2 regions of the Geotalea uraniireducens genome follow, and region 1 is predicted to be linked to the other one. Evidence: riboswitches for the same ligand, from Rfam matches in the RefSeq annotation. Region 1 holds a riboswitch; the other holds the start of a gene.

Region 1 (3,397 bases):
ACGCCTCCTCAATGTTGCCGAGCAGGGTAACGACCGAGACAAGCAGGGTGACCAGGCCGATGGCGCCGAGTGAACCGACCTTGGTGTTGTTGATGTAGGTAACGATCTTGTCGACGATTTCCTGGGAGCCGGCAGCCATCTGGTCGAGGATGAACGGCTCCAGGGTGTTCTGGACGCCAAACCCCTTCAGGACGGCGAAAGCGAGGGCGAACAGGGGGACGATAGAGAGGAGGGTCGAGAAGGTGAGCGCCGACGCCCGCAGCAAGCATTGGTCGTCATAAAAGGCCCGCACCAGCATGACGGCGATTCGAAGATACTTGACTGCCCCCCCCCTGAGCGGGCCGAACGACGACAGCTCCACCTCCCAGAGGGTGTGGGTAAAAAAGCCGGCGATGCCGCCCTTGGTCGTGCGTTCCGGTGCCATGGCCGTTCCCCGCCGCCCGCCAGCATGAAAAAGCCCACGCGGGGGTGGGCTTTTTCACACTAACGGGGAGGATTTACATCTGCCGGTACTTTTCGCGCTCCCGATCCATCGCTTCCTTGCCGGCCTCGATGGCACTGGTGACAATACTCTTCTTCTCCGAGATCAGGTCCTTGGTTTCGTCGTAGGTATCCTTGATCTTGGCCTGGGCTTCCTTGGTGAACCCCTTGATCTTGTCCACCGCCTCGTCGGTCAGGTCCATGATCGACTCGCGCATCTCCCGCCCCGTCTTGGGCGCCAGCAGCAGTCCGAGCCCGGCGCCAACCGCGGCACCGGCGATGAAGGAGAGGAATACGGTCCCGACGCTTACACTTTTGTCTTCATCCGCCATAACGATTACCCCCTTTTTTTGGCAATGCGTTCCGCCAGGAACTTGCCGGCCACCCGGGCGCCGGTCATCCAGACCGACGAAGTGGCGGCCAGGCTGGCCACACTGCTGATCACTGAATTGATGGTCCGGATATTCCGGCCGGTATCGCCGACCGCCTCCATGAACGTCTGCACGTCGTCGACCCGCGCCGCCACCCCCTGGGTGACGATCTTGAGGTCGGCCACCGTCCGCTCCAGTTCGCTGATGACCGGTTTCAGTTCAAGGCGGGTCTGCTCCGCGAAATGCTGTACGCCGAGGGCGGCCTTCCTGATCTCGATCAGGGTGGGGATCATGAAGGCAACCAGAACTACCAGAGCCACGGCCATTATCACAACGGCTATTCCGGCAATTGTCATTCGTACGCACCCTCCGCAGCATGAAAGTCGTCAAAAGTATAAAGCAGGATCATGAAAAAGCAAGGTTTACACCGCTCCATCCGCTGTCGGCACCGGACGACTATACTTCATCGCCCGCCGGTTTGGCAAACGAATAACTCAACACTGGCGCGGTTTTCCACCCGGACGCCCGGGGAGAACATTTCAATTGACAAACGCAGCACCCTCCCGTATTCTTTCATGAAAATCAAATAGATTCGTCCGTTGCGCAGACCGGCCGGTAACCGGCTGCAGACGGAGCTTTCTTATCAAGAGTGGTGGAGGGAAAGGCCCTGCGAAGCCACAGCAACCGGTCCGGCAACGGGCGTCAGGTGCTAAATCCTGCCGAGAGGCGAAGATGAGAAGGTGCTTGAAGATCGGCCAGCCGTCCCTCAGCCCCTTCCCGTCACCGCGGGAAGGGGCTTTTCGTTTCCCGCGCCGCCCGGCCGAGAGCCAAGAGGTCCCATGTCCGTCGGCATCGTCCAAGAACAATCCGTTACCTTCGACCGCGAACTCCGCCTGGAGAGCGGCCGGATCCTCGGGCCGATCACCCTCGTCTACGAGACCTACGGTACCCTCAACGCCGACCGGTCCAACGCGATCATGGTCGCCCATGCCTGGACCGGCAACGCCCACCTGGCGGGGAAGTACAGCGACGACGATCCGAAGCCCGGCTGGTGGGATGCCATCGTCGGCCCCGGCCGGCTGCTCGACACCGACCGCTACTTCGTCATCTGTTCCAACGTCATCGGCTCCTGTTACGGCTCCACCGGCCCGGCATCGCTCAACCCGAAGACCGGCAAGCGCTACAACCTCTCTTTCCCGGTGATCACCGTCCGCGACATGGTCCGGGCCCAGGCGCTCTTGCTCGACCACCTCGGCGTCGACCGCCTCCTCACCGTCCTCGGTGGCAGCATGGGGGGGATGCAGGCCCTCGAATGGGCCACCCAGTTCCCCGAGCGAATCCGCTCGGCGGTGGCGCTGGCCACCACCAGCAAGCCGTCGCCCCAGGCGATCGCCCTCAACGCCATTGCCCGCTGGGCAATCTTCAACGACCCGACCTGGCGCAAGGGAGATTACCGGAAGAACCCGAAGGACGGCCTGGCGCTCGCCCGGGGGATCGGCCACATCGCCTTTCTCTCCGACGAGTCGATGTGGCAGAAGTTCGGTCGGCGTTTCTCCGCCCGGGACGGCCAGTTCGACTTCTTCGGCCAGTTCGAGATCGAGCGCTACCTAAGTTACAACGGCTACAACTTCGTCGACCGTTTCGACGCCAACGCGTTCCTCTATCTGGCCAAGGCCCTCGACCTCTACGACGTCGCCTGGGGATGCGAGTCGCTGGAGGAGGCCTTCGCCCCGGTCCGGGTGCCGCTCCAATTCTTCGCCTTCAGCTCCGACTGGCTCTACCCCCCCTACCAGACCGAAGAGATGGTCGGGGTCCTGCAACGACTCGGCAAGCCGGTCGAGTATCACCTGATCGACTCGGCCTACGGCCACGACGCCTTCCTGCTGGAGCACGAGACCTTCACGCCGCTGGTGCGGGAATTCCTCGAGCGGGTCGCCGGATAATCCCTTGCCGCCCCGCCGGCGGCCGTGCTACCCTTGAGCGATGTCACCGGAAGGCAACGCTATGAAAATCACTATCCTCGGCAGCGGCACCTCGACCGGCGTGCCGATGGTCGGCTGCTCCTGCCCGGTCTGCCTGTCGCCGGACCCGCACGACAAGCGGACCCGGGCCTCCATTCTCATCGAAGCGGCCGGACGGTACATCCTGGTCGACACTTCGCCGGACCTGCGCCGCCAGGCGCTCCGCCACCAGGTTCCCCGGATCGACGCCGTCCTCCTCACCCATCCTCACGCCGACCATATCAACGGCATCGACGATCTGCGCGGCTTTCACTTTATCCACCGCCGGCTGGTCCCCTGTTACGGCAGCAAGGAGACCATGGAAGCGGTCCAGCGGAATTTTTCCTATATCTTCAGCGGCATGGAGGTGGCCGGCTACGCGCCGCTGCTCGACCCCCACGTCGTTACCGAGCCGTTTGGCCTGTTCGGCCACGTGATCACCCCGATCCACCTCTACCACGGCGCCATGCCGGCGACCGGCTACCGGATCGGCGGCGCCGCCTACCTCACCGACTGCAGCCGGATTCCCGAGTCATCGCTGGCGCT
Region 2 (3,397 bases), 1.9 Mb from region 1:
AAGGTGTTGTCCACCAGGGTCAGCAGGCCGTGCTCCCGGGCCAGCGCCGCCGCCCCCCGCAGGTCGGTGACCTTGAGGAGCGGGTTGGACGGCGTTTCCAGGTAGAGCCCCCGGCTGCTCGGCCGGATGGCGGCGCGGATGGCGGCGAGATCGGTGGTGTCGACGAAGGTCGTCTCGATGCCGAGCCGCTGGAAGAGGGTGGTCAGCACCCGGAAGGCGCCGCCGTAGACATCCTCGCAGACGACCAGGTGGTCGCCGGAGGAGAAGAGAAGCAGCGCCGAGGAGATTGCTGCCATCCCCGAGGCGAAGGCAAAGCCGCGGCTCCCCCCCTCCAGGGCGGCGATGGTTTCTTCCAGTGCCTCGCGGGTCGGGTTGCCGGAGCGGGAGTAGTCGTACCGGCCGAAGTGGTCGACCGACTCTTGGCGGAAGGTCGACGCCTGGTAGATCGGGATGCTGAGCGCCCCGGTGGTCGGGTCGACGGCGTGGCCGGAATGGATCAGCCGGGTGGCGATTTTCATGGCTGGGTCTCCTTGTGTTGGGTGGTCGGTGCGTCGCCGAAGGCCTGGGCCAGGTCGTCGAGCAGGTCGTCGACAGCCTCGATTCCCACCGACAGGCGGAGGAGGCGGTCGTCGATGCCGAGCCGCCGCCGGGTGGCCGGTTCGAGGTCGGCGTGGGTCTGGACCTCCGGGAAGGTGATCAGGCTCTCCACGCCGCCGAGGCTCTCGGCAAATGATATCAGGCGGGTCTTGAGGAGCAACTGTTCGACGAGCGCCGGCTCGCGGACGGTGAAAGCAATCATCGCTCCGAACCCCCTCGCCTGACGCCGGAGCAGCTCGTGGCCGGGGTGATCGGCCAGCCCCGGGTAGTAGACCCGCTCCACCTGCGGGTGGCGGGCGAGCCAGCGGGCGATGGCCAGGGCGTTCTCCTGCTGGCGGTCGAGGCGGACCGACAGGGTCTTCAGGCCGCGGATGGTCAGCCAGCAGTCCTGGGGGCCGAGCACCGCGCCGACGGCGTTCTGGTGGAACTTCAGCCGTTCGGCGAGCGCCGGGTCGCGGACTACCGCCAGGCCGCAGACCGTGTCGTTGTGGCCGGCGAGGTACTTGGTGCCGCTGTAGACGGCGATGTCCGCCCCGAGCGCCAGCGGCCGGAGCAGGTAGGGGGTGAGGAAGGTGTTGTCGACGATACAGAGCAGCCTCTGTTCCCGGCAGAGGCCGGCCAGGGCGGCGATGTCGGCCACCTTGAGCAGCGGGTTGGTCAGCGATTCGACGAACAGGCCGCGGGTGGTGGGGCGAAGCGCCGCCCGCACCGCCGCCGGGTCGCTGGTGTCGACGTAGCTGAATTCGAGGCCGTACTGGGGGAGAATCTGCTCGAACAGTCGGTAAGTGCCGCCGTAGAGGTCTTCGGTGACGATCAGGTGGTCCCCCTGGCTAAACAGCAGGAGCAGGGCGGCGATGGCCGCCATCCCCGAGGCGTAGGCAAAGCCGGCGGTGCCGCCGTCGAGGCGGGCGATCCCCTCCTCCAGCGCCTGGCGGGTCGGGTTCCCCGAGCGGCTGTAGTCGTAGCCGGTGCTCTGGCCGAGCCCTGGGTGGCGAAAGGTGGCGGTCTGGTAGATCGGCACGGTCACCGCGCCGGTGCGGGTGTCCCAGTCGAGGCCGATGTGGGCGGCCGTGGTTGCTGCATGCATGATGCACCTCCAAAAAAAAGTCCCCTGCCGGGGGTAATCGGAAGGGGACTCCTCTGGGGGTCCGTGCTTCCTTATCTCCCGGAACCCGCTGGTTCCGCAGGACTTGGCACCTTCCCCTGGCGGGGGGTTGCCGCGACGTCATCGGGCCTGTCCCTCGGTCGCTCTCGATAAGAAAATCGGTTTTGGTTGTGGTACTGCAGGTACTGCCGATGATTATTGTTTACCGCCACACTAATAAAAAGTCAACACCAAAAATTATTAACATGAACAGTATGTGCAGCTATTAAATAAATATATAGTTGACACATATGTTCGGTTAATGTTAATTGGTTACCATAGTAAATAGCTAAACAACTATCGCCGGCAAGGGAAAGGGCACACGTCATGGCACACATTTACGGGGACAATTCGCGATCGATCGGCAACACGCCGCTGATCCGGCTCAACCGGGTCACGGAGGGGGCGCGGGCGACGGTGCTCGCCAAGGTGGAGGGACGCAACCCCTCCTCTTCGGTGAAGTGCCGGATCGGCGCCAGCATGATCTGGGCCGCCGAAGCGCGCGGCGTGCTCCGGCCGGGAGTGGAGATCATTGAGCCGACCAGCGGCAACACCGGCATCGCCCTCGCCTACGTGGCCGCCGCCCGCGGCTACCGGCTGACCCTGACCATGCCGGAAACGATGAGCATCGAGCGGCGCCGGCTCCTGGCGGCCCTCGGCGCCAATCTGATCCTCACTCCCGGGGCGGAGGGGATGAAGGGGGCGGTGGCCCGGGCGGAGGCGCTCGCCGCCGCCGAGCCGGCGCGCTATTTTCTCCCCCAGCAGTTCCGCAATCCGGCTAATCCGGCGATCCACGAGCAGACCACCGGCCCGGAGATCTGGCAGGATACCGACGGCGCCATCGACGTGCTGGTGGCGGGGGTCGGCACCGGCGGGACGATCAGCGGCATCTCCCGCTACCTGAAGCGGACCCGGGGGAAACAGATCCTCTCGGTGGCGGTGGAGCCCAGGGAGAGCCCGGTGATCGGCCAGCGCCTTGCCGGCCGGGAGCTGCAGCCGGCGGCACACCGCATCCAGGGGATCGGTGCCGGCTTCATCCCGGAGAACCTCGACCTGACGCTGCTCGACCGGGTCGAGCCGGTGGAGAGCGGCGAAGCGATCGAGTTCGCCCGGCGGCTGGCGCGGGAAGAGGGGCTTTTGGTCGGCATCTCCAGCGGCGCTGCCGCGGCGGCGGCGGTCCGGCTGGCCCGGCGGGAGGAGTTCGCCGGCAAGACCATTGTCGTCATCCTGCCGGACGGGGCGGAGCGCTACCTCTCCACCCCTTTGTTCGAGGGGCTCTAGCCATGGCGACCACGGGAACGGCCTATCGGCTGGACGGCGTCTATCCCCAGCGGCAGGAGGGGTTTTTCATGCAGCGGATCAAGCTGCCGGCGGGGGTCCTCTCGGCCGAGCAGGCCCGGGCGGTGGCCGGGATCGCCGAGCGGTTCGGCCGCGGCGAGCTGCACCTCACCAGCCGCGGCAGCATCGAGATCCACTGGGTACGGGAACCGGCGCTGCCGGAGCTGAAACAGGCGCTGGCGGCGGTCGGCCTCACCTCGCGGGGGGCCTGCGGCGGGGCGGTGCGCGGGGTGAGCTGCGGCAGTCCGGCCGGGTATCCGCTGCTGGAGACCCTGGCGCGGCGGCTGCAGCGGCACTTTGCCGGCAATCCCCGCTTCG

What was found. Region 1 has a riboswitch for S-adenosylmethionine ahead of metX (homoserine O-acetyltransferase MetX). Riboswitches for the same ligand answer to the same signal wherever they lie in the genome.
Region 2: it holds a riboswitch for S-adenosylmethionine, as region 1 does, so the genes downstream of both, QMN23_RS05355 (trans-sulfuration enzyme family protein) here and metX (homoserine O-acetyltransferase MetX) in region 1, are expected to answer to the same signal.

The regions. Positions count from the first base shown of each region.
Region 1 covers NZ_AP027151.1:3,040,456-3,043,852, forward strand. The annotation lists gene QMN23_RS14140 (YhjD/YihY/BrkB family envelope integrity protein) at 1-424, opposite strand, end outside; gene QMN23_RS14145 (YtxH domain-containing protein) at 498-812, opposite strand; gene QMN23_RS14150 (DUF948 domain-containing protein) at 818-1,207, opposite strand; SAM riboswitch class I at 1,489-1,590, shown strand; gene metX (homoserine O-acetyltransferase MetX) at 1,691-2,794, shown strand; gene QMN23_RS14160 (GPMC system MBL fold metallohydrolase) at 2,856-3,397, shown strand, end outside.
Region 2 covers NZ_AP027151.1:1,133,196-1,136,592, forward strand. The annotation lists gene QMN23_RS05350 (trans-sulfuration enzyme family protein) at 1-518, opposite strand, end outside; gene QMN23_RS05355 (trans-sulfuration enzyme family protein) at 515-1,684, opposite strand; SAM riboswitch class I at 1,753-1,858, opposite strand; gene cysK (cysteine synthase A) at 2,069-3,022, shown strand; gene QMN23_RS05365 (nitrite/sulfite reductase) at 3,025-3,397, shown strand, end outside.